3 regions of the Bacillus sp. EB106-07-01-XG149 genome follow, and region 1 is predicted to be linked to each of the others. Evidence: riboswitches for the same ligand, from Rfam matches in the RefSeq annotation. Region 1 holds a riboswitch; each other region holds the start of a gene.
The links. Region 1 has a riboswitch for S-adenosylmethionine ahead of AC3WTA_RS26305 (methionine ABC transporter ATP-binding protein). Riboswitches for the same ligand answer to the same signal wherever they lie in the genome.
Positions count from the first base shown of each region.

Region 2: it holds a riboswitch for S-adenosylmethionine, as region 1 does, so the genes downstream of both, AC3WTA_RS21630 (methionine ABC transporter ATP-binding protein) here and AC3WTA_RS26305 (methionine ABC transporter ATP-binding protein) in region 1, are expected to answer to the same signal.
Region 3: it holds a riboswitch for S-adenosylmethionine, as region 1 does, so the genes downstream of both, AC3WTA_RS26960 (ABC transporter permease) here and AC3WTA_RS26305 (methionine ABC transporter ATP-binding protein) in region 1, are expected to answer to the same signal.

Region 1 is NZ_JBYTDP010000011.1:26,528-30,772, forward strand. It holds gene pruA (L-glutamate gamma-semialdehyde dehydrogenase) at 1-1,211, shown strand, start outside; gene AC3WTA_RS26295 (hypothetical protein) at 1,402-1,539, shown strand; gene AC3WTA_RS26300 (cysteine hydrolase family protein) at 1,784-2,347, opposite strand; SAM riboswitch class I at 2,588-2,693, shown strand; gene AC3WTA_RS26305 (methionine ABC transporter ATP-binding protein) at 2,817-3,836, shown strand; gene AC3WTA_RS26310 (methionine ABC transporter permease) at 3,826-4,245, shown strand, end outside.
Region 2 is NZ_JBYTDP010000005.1:373,388-377,632, forward strand. It holds gene AC3WTA_RS21610 (hypothetical protein) at 256-612, shown strand; gene AC3WTA_RS21615 (toprim domain-containing protein) at 694-1,038, shown strand; gene AC3WTA_RS21620 (thioredoxin family protein) at 1,042-1,350, shown strand; gene AC3WTA_RS21625 (hypothetical protein) at 1,505-1,849, shown strand; SAM riboswitch class I at 1,975-2,082, shown strand; gene AC3WTA_RS21630 (methionine ABC transporter ATP-binding protein) at 2,382-3,407, shown strand; gene AC3WTA_RS21635 (methionine ABC transporter permease) at 3,400-4,065, shown strand; gene metQ (methionine ABC transporter substrate-binding lipoprotein MetQ) at 4,089-4,245, shown strand, end outside.
Region 3 is NZ_JBYTDP010000012.1:61,352-65,596, forward strand. It holds gene AC3WTA_RS26950 (ABC transporter ATP-binding protein) at 1-581, opposite strand, end outside; gene AC3WTA_RS26955 (ABC transporter permease) at 538-1,542, opposite strand; gene AC3WTA_RS26960 (ABC transporter permease) at 1,560-2,477, opposite strand; SAM riboswitch class I at 2,612-2,717, opposite strand; gene AC3WTA_RS26965 (DUF3951 domain-containing protein) at 2,900-3,061, shown strand; gene AC3WTA_RS26970 (hypothetical protein) at 3,080-3,583, opposite strand; gene AC3WTA_RS26975 (multidrug effflux MFS transporter) at 3,831-4,245, opposite strand, start outside.

The DNA of each region.
Region 1 (4,245 bases):
ATGAATTCTCTGCTATTCTTGTAAAAGAAGCAGGTAAACCATGGAATGAGGCAGATGCTGATACAGCAGAAGCAATCGACTTTATGGAATATTATGGTCGTCAAATGTTAAAATTAAAAGACGGTATTCCAGTAGAAAGCCGTCCAATTGAATATAATCGTTTCTCTTACATTCCATTAGGAGTAGGTGTTATCATTTCTCCTTGGAACTTCCCATTCGCAATTATGGCAGGTATGACAACAGCTGCTTTAGTTTCTGGTAACACAGTATTACTAAAACCAGCTAGTACAACTCCTGTAGTAGCAGCGAAATTCATGGAAGTATTAGAAGAAGCTGGCTTACCGGCTGGCGTAGTAAACTTCGTTCCAGGTAATGGTTCTGAAGTTGGTGACTACTTAGTAGATCACCCTCGTACACGTTTCGTGAGCTTCACTGGATCTCGTGATGTAGGTATCCGTATTTATGAGCGCGCAGCGAAAGTAAACCCAGGCCAAATTTGGTTAAAACGCGTTATCGCTGAAATGGGTGGTAAAGATACAATCGTTGTTGATAAAGAAGCAGATCTTGAATTAGCAGCTAAATCTATCGTTGCATCAGCATTCGGATTCTCAGGACAAAAATGTTCTGCATGTTCTCGTGCAGTAATCCATGAAGATGTATACGATCACGTATTAAATCGTGCTGTTGAATTAACGAAAGAATTAACAGTTGCTAACCCAGCTGTATTAGGTACAAACATGGGTCCTGTTAATGACCAAGCTGCATTCGATAAAGTAATGAGCTATGTTGCAATTGGTAAAGAAGAAGGTAGAATCTTAACAGGTGGCGAAGGAGACGATTCTAAAGGCTGGTTCATCCAACCAACAATCGTTGCTGACGTTGCAGAAGATGCTCGCTTAATGAAAGAAGAAATCTTCGGACCAGTAGTAGCATTCTGTAAAGCAAAAGACTTTGATCATGCACTTGCAATTGCAAACAATACAGAATACGGTTTAACAGGTGCTGTTGTTACTAACAACCGTGACCATATTGAAAAAGCACGTGAAGAATTCCACGTGGGTAACTTATACTTCAACCGTGGATGTACTGGTGCAATCGTAGGTTACCAACCATTCGGTGGCTTTAACATGTCTGGTACAGACTCTAAAGCTGGTGGCCCTGACTACTTAGCACTTCACATGCAAGCAAAAACTACTTCTGAAACTTTATAAGAAATAGTAGAAGAGATCTTCGCAGTCTGCGAAGATCTCTTTTTTTTTTTTTTGAAAAAGTTTCTATATTTGGATCAAGATAGATATGAGTAGAAAAACTAATAAAGTAATAAGGTTTACTTCAGTAAATAAGGTATACTATATTTGTTGAATAGATTCTCTTTAAAGACAAGAAAAGTAGGTGAACAAAGTGGGAAAATATCAATTGGATTACAAAAGTCAGGTAGCCGTGGCAAAGTTTCATGAAAAACAGACGCCTGCCAAATTTGATAAAAAGCAGCAAATTGAAAAATTGCGTGCGGAGTATTTGAAAAAGAAGCAAAAATAAACAGATAAATAATATGTTACGTTTTTGATAGGAGAAACCAGTTCTAAGTACCATATATTACTATTCGGTACTTAGAACTAGCTAAACCCTATTAATATCGGGATAAACATGTAAATAGAAACAAAACAACGAGAAAAGTTGACTTATTAGTCATATTTTTTAGTATTCATTTTAAGAATTTCCTGTATAATACAATTTGAAAGAAAATCTATGGTTTGACAAGAAACACTCTTTTCGGTTTTGCTCACTGAAGGGAGTGTTTTTTTGTAGCCAAAAACTCCTCTGTACTCATTACAGTTGCATATACTCCATTTAAACTAGCCAAAATTGTGTTATGAATATAAACGGCCGGTATAGTAGCATTCTTAAAAGAAAGATCTTTTGTAGCACAAGCATCATGTATAACGGTACATGGAAAGCCGAAATCAAAAGCAGCCCTTACGGTAGCATCAATACACATATGAGTCATCATCCCGCATATGATGACGTGCTCAATGTCTAAACGTTGTAATTGTTCTAGAAGATCAGTTTCGCGAAAACTATTTGGATAATGTTTGAGTATAACGGTTTCTTCTCTAAGTGGACGTACGCTTTCATGAATATGTACACCTTCTGTATTGGGTAGGAAAAAAGTAGCGTCATCTTTTATTGCTACATGTTGGATATGAAAAATAGGTTCGTTTTTCGTTCTAAAGAGTTGTAGCAGCTGACTAGCATATTGGCTTGCTTCTACTGGATTACGCAATTCCATCTTTCCATGTGGAAAATAATCATTTTGAATATCAACGAGTAAAAGAGCTGTTTTCATATATTTATCTTCCTCCGATTTCATATTCAAATAATGGTATTCAATTTATAGAAAGGATTCTCCTTTTAAAAAATATGAAGGAGGAGAATTTAACATAACTTTAAAAATCATTATTGTATGTGATTTTTTATTTGAAAATTTTAATAGAGGGATAATTAATATTTTTCTAAAAAATGTATTGACTCTTATTATTCTGAGTTCTATAATGAGAATTAATTAAACGACAATTAAATCGATACATTCTTATCCAGAGAGGTGGAGGGACTGGCCCTACGATACCTCAGCAACGGGTTTTTTAATACCGTGCTAACTCCAGCAAGCCTATGAAAGGCTTGGAAGATGAGAAGATGTGAACGAGTACATATAAGTGCTCTCCTTCTTATCTTTACGGTTGATAAGAAGGAGAGCACTTTTTATTTTACCTCGAAAGCTCTACTTCAAGTTTTTACAGCATATAGGAGGGAAGAAAATGATTTCTTTTAACAATGTAAGTAAAGTATATGAATCAGGTGGGCAATCTGTTCATGCGGTGGAGGATGTAACGTTATCAGTTGAGAAGGGCGAAATTTTCGGTATCATCGGTTTTAGTGGCGCTGGAAAGAGTACGTTATTACGCCTAGTAAATATGTTAGAGAAACCAACGGCAGGAACGATTTCAATAGATGATAAAGATATTACATCACTATCGACGAAAGAATTACGAAAGCTAAGACAAAGAATCGGGATGATTTTTCAAAGTTTTAATTTATTTAATTCAAGAACAGTGTTTGGGAATATTGCATACCCATTAAAGTTAGCGAAAGTACCAAAGAATGAGATAAAAGAAAGAGTAAATGAACTGCTGAAGTTTGTAGGATTAGAAGATAAAGCAAACTATTATCCAGAGCAACTATCAGGTGGTCAAAAGCAACGTGTTGGCATTGCTAGAGCACTTGCAACATCGCCAGACATTCTTATATGTGATGAGGCAACATCAGCTTTAGATCCAGAAACAACGACAGAGATTCTGAACTTATTAAAGAAAGTAAATCGAGAATACAATGTAACGATTCTACTCATTACACATGAAATGCATGTTGTGAAAGAAATTTGTCACCGTGTAGCTGTAATGGAGAAGGGAAAGGTTATTGAAGAAGGAAAACTGTTTGACGTTTTCACACAACCAAAAACAAAGACAACTCAAAACTTTGTACGCTCCATTATTAATGATCATTTACCGGAAAGTGTTCTAGGGAAAATTCAAAATGGTGGACAAATTTATCGCTTAACATTTACTGGTGAAGAGACAGGGCAGCCGGTACTATCATATATCGCGAAAAACTATAACGTCGATGTAAACGTACTGTACGGAAATATTATTGAACTTCAAAATGTGCTATTTGGAAATCTACTTGTAGAACTGCAAGGTGAGCAGAAAGAAATTCAAAAAGCATTACAACATCTACGACTACAAGTGCAGCTGAAGGAGGTAGAAGCTCATGCGAGTTGATTGGAGTATATTTTGGCCCCGCATAGTAGATGCGACGGGGGATACCCTCTTAATGGTAATTGTAACCCTTATATTTGCTACAATTCTTGGTATACCTCTAGGTTTACTATTATATGTAACGAGAAAAGGGAACTTTTTAGAAAATAAATGGGTCTTTTCTATTCTTAATATCATTATTAACACAATTCGTCCGGTTCCATTCATTATCTTCTTAGTAGCTTTAAGCCCACTAACAAGAAGTGTTATCGGAACGACGATTGGAACAGCAGCAGCAATCTTTCCGATGACGTTAGTTGCATCAATCGGTATTGCTAGAATGGTTGAAACAAACCTTGTTTCAGTTCCAAAGGGAGTCATTGAAGCAGCTCAAGCGATGGGGGCTTCACCAATTAGAATTGTTTTTGAAATC
Region 2 (4,245 bases), on a different contig from region 1:
ATAATACATTTAAAATCGAGTGCAAATGAATAAGCTATTATGGGAATGAATGTTTTTCGGTAAGGTTTCATGTGGCTTCGTAATCTGAACGAGCCGCTTGCGCTTTTCTTTGTCCAGCTCCACCTCCTAGCCCTTCATGTCTAAGAACCTTCCGCACGAGAAGACAAAAAAGCGTCTTCTGTACGAAAGAACCTTAGCCAACAGGGCTAAACAGTCGGTGCCGCTTTTCTTTATGATCCAGCTCCAGCGGCTAGATTGTTCGGTGGCTTCGCTTCTTCCTGTAAGGCAAAAAGCGCCTTTACGTCAGAAGCTCCATCCCCCTCACAATCTGAACGAGCTGCTTGCGCTTTTCTTTATGATCCAGCTCCAGCGGCTAGATTGTTCGGTGGCTTCGCTTCTTCCTGTAAGGCAAAAAGCGCCTTTACGTCAGAAGCTCCATCCCCCTCACAATCTGAACGAGCTGCTTGCGCTTTTCTTTGTGATCCAGCTCCAGCGGCTAGAACAGTCAGTCATTTCACTCCTTCACTTGAGGCAAAAAGCGCCTCTAGTTCAGGAGTTCCAATGCCCTCCTGTTCTGAACGAGCCGCTTCCGCTTTTCTTTTGCAAAAATAAACAGGAAACAACATGAAAATAACGAATATACTATATACTAAGTTAAAGGTTGTATAGTATATGGTGATCGGGTGATGACATATGATTTATGTGGAAAAAGTCATTATTGTAGAAGGTAAATCAGATAGAAGAAAGATTGAATCTATTATTCGTGAACCGGTGGAAATTGTTTGTACAAATGGTACAATTGGTTTGTCGAAAATGGATGAGCTCATTGATCAGTTTTTTGATAAGGAAGTGTATGTACTAGTGGATGCTGATGATGCTGGAGAAAAGTTAAGGAAACAGTTTCGAAAAGAATTTCCGCAAGCAGAGCATATTTATATTGATCGCTCGTACCGAGAAGTGGCAACTGCGCCATCTTCACACTTAGCAAATGTATTATGGGGAGCTGACATTGACGTTTATACAGAATATTTACGGTAAGGAATGATAGAAGTGATTGATTGGACAGGAGCCGAAGCTACAGCCCTAATAGAGAACGAAGAAAAAACAGTGTTATATGTATATACTCCAATGTGTGGAACATGCCAATTAGCAAAAAAGATGTTAACAGTCGTTGAGATGACAATTGAAGACTTGAAAATTGGAATGTTAGATTTAAATTATGCTCCGCATTTAGCGAAAGAGTATGGAATCGAAAGTGTACCGTGTTTACTTGTTTTTGAAAATGGGACACTCATGAAGAAGATATATGCATTTCATTCGGTTGAATATTTATATACGGAATTAAAGTAGGCGGCAAAGTTTTTGCCGCCTCGACATATTTCTCGGGAAATATGTCGAGATGCAGGGGGGTTACAGTATTTGTCGAGCGAAAGTAACAGGATTGCTCTTTAGTGAGAGGGAATGGTATGTGTAATAGAAAGTGATATGAAGGATGTGATTTAGGGTGAAATTATATTCTTTGCTGCAATCATTTGTAAATTACGCTAATGGTCAATATCATTTAGAGCCGCTTTTAAGACAAGGAGAAAAAACTGTTAATTTCCGCTTTGGAGATGAAAGTTGTTCGCTACAAATTTCAAGAGATTATATAGAGCTGCTACATGAGGAACGAGGAACAGAGCAAATCGTTTGTTTAGATGAGGAAGATGTAAAACAATTGGTGAACGGCAATGTAAGGTTGCAAATGTTAATGAACGATGGACGTGTACAATATTCAGGAACGTATCGAACGATGCTATTAGTCGAATCGATGTTTCATATATGTAAACCGATGTCAGTGGGTGCTTAAAAGTCTGAAGTTTCTTTTTTTACGAAAATTTCTGTTGACATGGCGTATGGATATTGATACAATTCAATTCATAAAATATAGACAATTTCATAAATTACAAATCAGACGAAAATGTAATCTGATTTCTCTTATCAAGAGAGGTGGAGGGACTGTGCCCTGTGAAGCCCGGCAACCGTCAACTTATGTTGAAATGGTGCCAATTCCTGCAAAGCAAATGCTTTGAGAGATGAGAGAGAGGGATAATGTTGTTATATACGCATATAAACCTTTCTGCTTCTCTAAAGCGGAAAGGTTTTTTTATTGTTTGAATGTGGAGGACATTCAAATAATAAAAGTAGTGATAACGGTGGACTACACGCATTAAACATAAAAAATTGCGGAGTCGACCAAAAATCTAGCTTCAGCGGCTAGAACAGTCGGTCGTTTCATCCCTTCCTATGAGGCAAAAAGTGCCTCTACGTCAGGGATTCGGGCGTCCTCTTGTTCTAAACGAGCCGCTTACGCTTTTTAAACAAAAAAAGGGGTGAACATCATGATCTTGTTAGAAAATGTAAAGAAAATATATAAAGCAAAAAGCGGTGATGTCACTGCTGTAGATAATGCCAATTTAAAAATAGACAAAGGTGAAATATTTGGTGTTATCGGATATAGTGGCGCTGGGAAAAGTTCTTTAATCAGATTATTCAATCAGTTAGAGAAACCAACTTCTGGCCAAATTACAATTGCAAATCGTGTGATTTCAGCAATTACAGGGAGTGAACTTCGTAAGGCAAGGCAAGAAATTGGAATGATTTTTCAGCACTTCAATTTACTTTGGTCACGAACTGTACGCGAAAATATCGAGTTCCCACTTGAAATTGCAGGTGTCGATAAGGCGAAGAGAAGAAAACGCGTCGACGAGTTAATTCATCTTGTTGGATTAGAAGGAAGAGGGGACGCGTATCCATCTCAGTTAAGCGGAGGACAAAAGCAACGTGTTGGGATTGCAAGAGCATTAGCTAACAACCCACAAGTGCTTTTATGTGATGAAGCAACGTCAGCTCTTGATCCAGAAACGACAGATCAAATTTTAGATTTATTATTAGATATTAATAAGCGTCTCGGTTTAACAATTGTACTCATTACACACGAGATGCATGTGATTCGAAAGATTTGTAATCGAGTGGCGGTAATGGAGAAAGGAAAAATTGTAGAAACGGGTCCAGTACTTGATGTATTCCGCAATCCGCAGAAAGACATTACAAAACGCTTCGTACAGCAGTTAACGGATTCTGAAGATACAAATGAAACGATTGAAAGTTTAATTGAAAAGTATCCAGATGGTAAAGTAGTTCGTTTGCAGTTTATCGGTGAAGCTGTAGAAAGACCAGTACTTCAAAGATTAATGCAACGCAGTGATATAGAAGTTAGCATTTTGCAAGGAAATATAGCACAAACGAATAACGGCTCTTACGGTAGTTTAGTTGTTCATTTAAATGGTGAGGAAACAGCGATTCAACAAGCAATAGAGGGAATACATCAAGATCAAGTAGAGCTGGAGGTGATTGCACATGGATAAGTTAATCGCAAATGTTGATTGGAATCAAATGTTAGAAGCAACTGGTGAAACGTTATATATGACGGCAATCGCAGCTCTTGCCACATTTGTATTAGGACTAATTTTAGGATTGTTACTCTTTATGACAGCGAAAGATAATTTATGGGAAAACAAAGCGGTTAACACGGGGATTGGAGCGTTCGTAAACATTTTCCGCTCGATACCGTTCATCATTTTAATCATTTTATTAATCCCATTCACAAAGATTCTGCTTGGAACAATTCTTGGAGCGAGTGCAGCACTTCCAGCTTTAATTATTGGAGCGGCACCATTTTACGCGAGAATGGTTGAAATTGCGCTTCGTGAAATTGATAAAGGTGTAATTGAAGCTTCGAAAGCAATGGGAGCAAAAACAAGCACAATTATTTTGAAAGTGTTAATTCCAGAATCGTTACCAGCATTAGTATCTGGTATTACTGTTACGACAATTGCTTTAGTAGGCTATACAGCGATGGCGGGAGTTGTTGGTGCTGGTGGCCTTGGAACACTTGCTTATTTAGAAGGATTCCAGCGAGGAAATAACGATGTAACAATCGTTGCGACAATTTGTGTATTACTAGTTGTATTTTTCATTCAGTGGATTGGTGATAGTTTAACGACTCGAATAGATAAACGATAATAAAAAACGGGAGGATGTTTTAAATGAAAAAATTATTACTTACAGCACTTATTTCAACTTCAATTTTTGGGTTAGCTGCTTGTGGCGGGAAAGATAAAGATGAAAAAAAACTAGTTGTGGGGGCTTCTAACGTACCGCACGCTGAAATTTTAGAAAAGGCTAAACCTTTATTAGAGAAAA
Region 3 (4,245 bases), on a different contig from region 1:
ATAATTTGCTTTTGAATCGTTACATCTAATGCAGTTGTAGGCTCATCTGCAATAACGAGCTTTGGGTGACACGCAAACGCAATTGCTAAACAAATACGTTGCCTCATACCTCCGCTTAATTGATGTGGGTACTGTTCAAAACGTTTCTCTGCTTCATGTATCCCTAAATCATTTAATAAGTTAATCGCAATTTCTTTTGCTTCTCTTTTCGATTTTTTCTCATGTTGCAAAATCACTTCTGTAATTTGCCTTCCTACTTTCATCGTCGGATTTAAAGAGGACAGAGGGTCTTGAAAGATAAACGAAATATCTTCCCCTCGAATTTGATTCCATTCTGATTCTTGTAAATTCGTCAATCCTTGAGATTGGAAAGAGATGCTTCCGTCATCAATGTGAATAGATTCTTGATTTAATCCGACAATAGATTGTGCTGTAACACTTTTTCCTGAACCACTTTCTCCTACAAGTGCAACGATTTCACCTTCATTAATAGAAAAGGAAACATGCTTCACAATTGCTTGCTTACTATTCTCTTTTTCAACGGCCAATGTTACGTTTTCTAAAGATAAGAGCTGTCCCATGTTTTTTCTCCTTTCGATTCCGTTTTACAATCTTCGGATCAATTGCATCTTGCAAACCATCACCAATTGCATTAAATGCAAACATAATGAGTGCAATCATGATTGCTGGGAAGAATAATTGCCACCATTCTCCGCTTAGTAGTGTCCCGAGTGCATCGTTCGTCATCGTTCCCCAGCTCGCTGCTGGTGATTGTACTCCGAGTCCGATAAAGCTTAAAAATGATTCTGAGAAAATAGCTGCTGGAATTGTAAATGATAAATTTACGATAATAATGCCTGTTAAATTCGGAATGATATGTCCGTATATAATCTTCATATGCGATGTACCTAATCGCTCTGCTGCAATAACAAATTCTCTTTGTTTTAAAGACAAGACTTGCGCTCTAACGAGACGTGCCATGCCAATCCATCCTGTTAACGCAAGAGCAATTATAATTGTAAAAAGTCCTGGTTTCATCACGATCAATAGTAAAATAACAATTAATAAATATGGGATACCATATAACACTTCAATCCCTCGTATAATCCATTCATCTATTAACGTTCCAAGACGATTACGCCCTCTTACATATCCGCTAAAACCTCCGATCAGTACACCAAGACCTATGTCTAGCGCTGCTGCTACTAATCCAACTGTTAGTGAAATTTTTCCACCAGCCCAAGTACGCGCCCATATGTCTCTTCCTAAATCATCAGTTCCGAACCAATGCTCGCTACTAGGAGGTAAATTAGTTGCTTCTTTCACTTGTTCACTCGCAGTAAATGACGTTAAACTTTCGCCAACCAGTGAGAAAATAATAATTAGTAATAACGTCACTGCCCCTAAAACTGCTATAGGGTTTGATATAAACTTGCGAAACACTTCCTTCTTTCGACTAATCGTTTGCTGATCTTTATTTATCGTTAATTCTTTTTTCTCCTCATTCGTTAATAACTGTTTATTGATTTCATAAGCTCCCATTTAAATGTCCCCCCTCCTTACGTAATAGAACGAATACGCGGATCAACAATACGGTGAATAATATCTGTAATGAAAATACAAGAAATTAATAATGCACTATAGAAAATCGTTGTTCCCATAATGACCGGATAATCCCGGTTAAAAATACTATCTACAAAATATTTTCCTAGACCAGGAATGGAAAATATTTTTTCAATAACGAAAGTCCCTGTTAAAAGTCCAGCCATTAACGGTCCAACAAATGTAAGTACTGGAACAATCGCATTTCGAAGAGCATGTCTTATAATGATTTTCTTAATTGGTATGCCTTTCGCTATCGCTAGCTTAATATAATCACTCTGCAAAACTTCAATCATATTAGAGCGAACAAATCTTGTAATAACCGCGATTGGTCCTAACGCTAATGCGAAGGATGGCAATACCGTATGTTCGAATGTGCCCCAAGACGCTACTGGTAAAAGTTCAAATTGAATAGCAAATACTTGTATAAATAGTGGTGCTAAAATAAAACTTGGAATAGAAATACCGAGAATCGCGAGTAAGCTCACACTATAATCAATTACTTTCCCATGATATAGAGCTGCAAATGTACCTGCTGCAATTCCGACTAATAATGAAATAACAAGTGCTTGTAAACCAATAATCGCTGAGGGACCAAATCCTGTCGTTATAATTTCTGATACACCTTGACCTGTGGATTGAACAGATTCACCAAAATCAAAATGAACTACGCCATCTAAATAAGCAACATATTGATTCCATAACGGTTCATCAAGGTGATACTTCGCTCTCATGTTTTGTATCACTTCTTCAGGAAAGATTTTCGCATCTGATGAAAATGGATCCCCTGGAATGATATGCATAATCAAAAATGTTACTGTTGTAATGACCCATAGCGTGAACACCATAACCGATAGTTTTTTAATAACATACACTTCAATAACCCCCTAAACAAATGTGTTTACTTTGTTTTATTGACATATTTGTTCCTATTACTTTTCCGCTTCTTAAAACACAAAAAGCCTTGATCTTAAAAAATAAGATCAAGGCTGAATAAACGAAGGCCCATCACTTATCTTTCAAGACTTGCTTGCTGGAATTAGCACGGTGTTCCTGTTACAGAACCCGCTGCTGAGGTGTCATAGGGCCAGTCCCTCTACCTCTCTGGATAAGTAAATTGCTATATTATTATTTGGTTCAAATTGTATATTTTGAATTATAATTCTGAAAAAATGAAAAGTCAATCAAATTGGATATATTTAGAAAAATAAGTTTTTATTTCTTACTACTATAGAGTTACCCTTAACAATCCGTTATACTTGTCATCATCGGCTTCTATAAAGTGAAACTTTAATCAGTGGGGGTTTTACGGGATAAACTCTTTATTAAAAAGAAACGTATCATTTCTTTTTATACTCCATTCGATAATATTACCGGACAAATAACCTCTGCATTTCACGAAGAACAGAATGTATTAGTATCCGAGAATGAAGACGGAGATGGTAAGAAGAAAAAATAACCTTGCGCGTGCGCAAGGTTATTTTTTCGTTTCTGCTTGAAAACGTTTATAGTATGTTGATGCTGTTGCAAAGTTAATTTCTATATCACGAATCAATGATGAGTCTTCTTCTTTAGCTAACTTCTGTAATTTTTTCATTGCTTGTTCCGATTCATTCAAGAAACCAGCGTATACCTCATGTTCTTGCTCTTTCGACTTTGGAACACGAATTTCTTTACGTATATTATCAATATCTTCTAGCATGCTAGTCGTTACTTTTTGCACATCTTCTTTATAGTTAGCATTCGTTATTTCCTTACCGCCCTTTTCTTTTGCCACTTCAAATAACTGTAGTGCTTTATTAATTTCTTTATTCATTTTCATATCGTATTTTTCATGTACTGCACGGTATTCTTTCATCTCTTCTGTTTGCTCAGTAGATTGCTCTACCTTTTCTTTCGGTTCTTTCGTATCTTTATTTCCATTACATCCTGCTAGAAGGATCATACTTCCCATTACAGCAATACCCAAAACCTTCTTCATCTCTTCTTCTCCTTTTATCTACAGCTACTACTCATTATAGTTTCTTTTATCTCCACTTGTTATTATACCGAGAACATCCTACTTTTTACACTTAAGACGCTACCTTAATATACACACCAACATTTTTGTCACAGTATCGTCACTTTATGCAAATAACTTTTGCATCACCTTACAACACTGTATAAGTTATTTCAAAGAAATGAAAAAAGAGCTGATTCAACACATGTTTGAATCAGCTCTTTTTTTATTAAGCCTCTAAATTTTGTCTTTGTTGCAGTTCAAACTGCTTCTCACTTCTTCTGGCCATAAATAGATAACATAACACAGCACCAATTTCACAAAGAGCTATCACAACCCCCATCGGTAATGCGGTGTTGCTTCCACCAATACCTACTAACGGTGCAACAAGTGCTCCTGAAATGAACTGTAATAAACCTAATAAAGCCGATGCCGTTCCTGCAGCTTGTTTCTGGTTTCTCATCGCTAATGAGAAACCAGTTGTTGATACAACCCCGACACTTGATACAACAAGGAATAACGAACATAAAACACCAATTAAACCTATTCCTAGTACAATTGTCAGTAGTAAAGATAAACCACCAACAGCTGCAATAATAATACCGGAAACGAATAAAGTTTTCTCATTCACTTTCCCCGCTAAA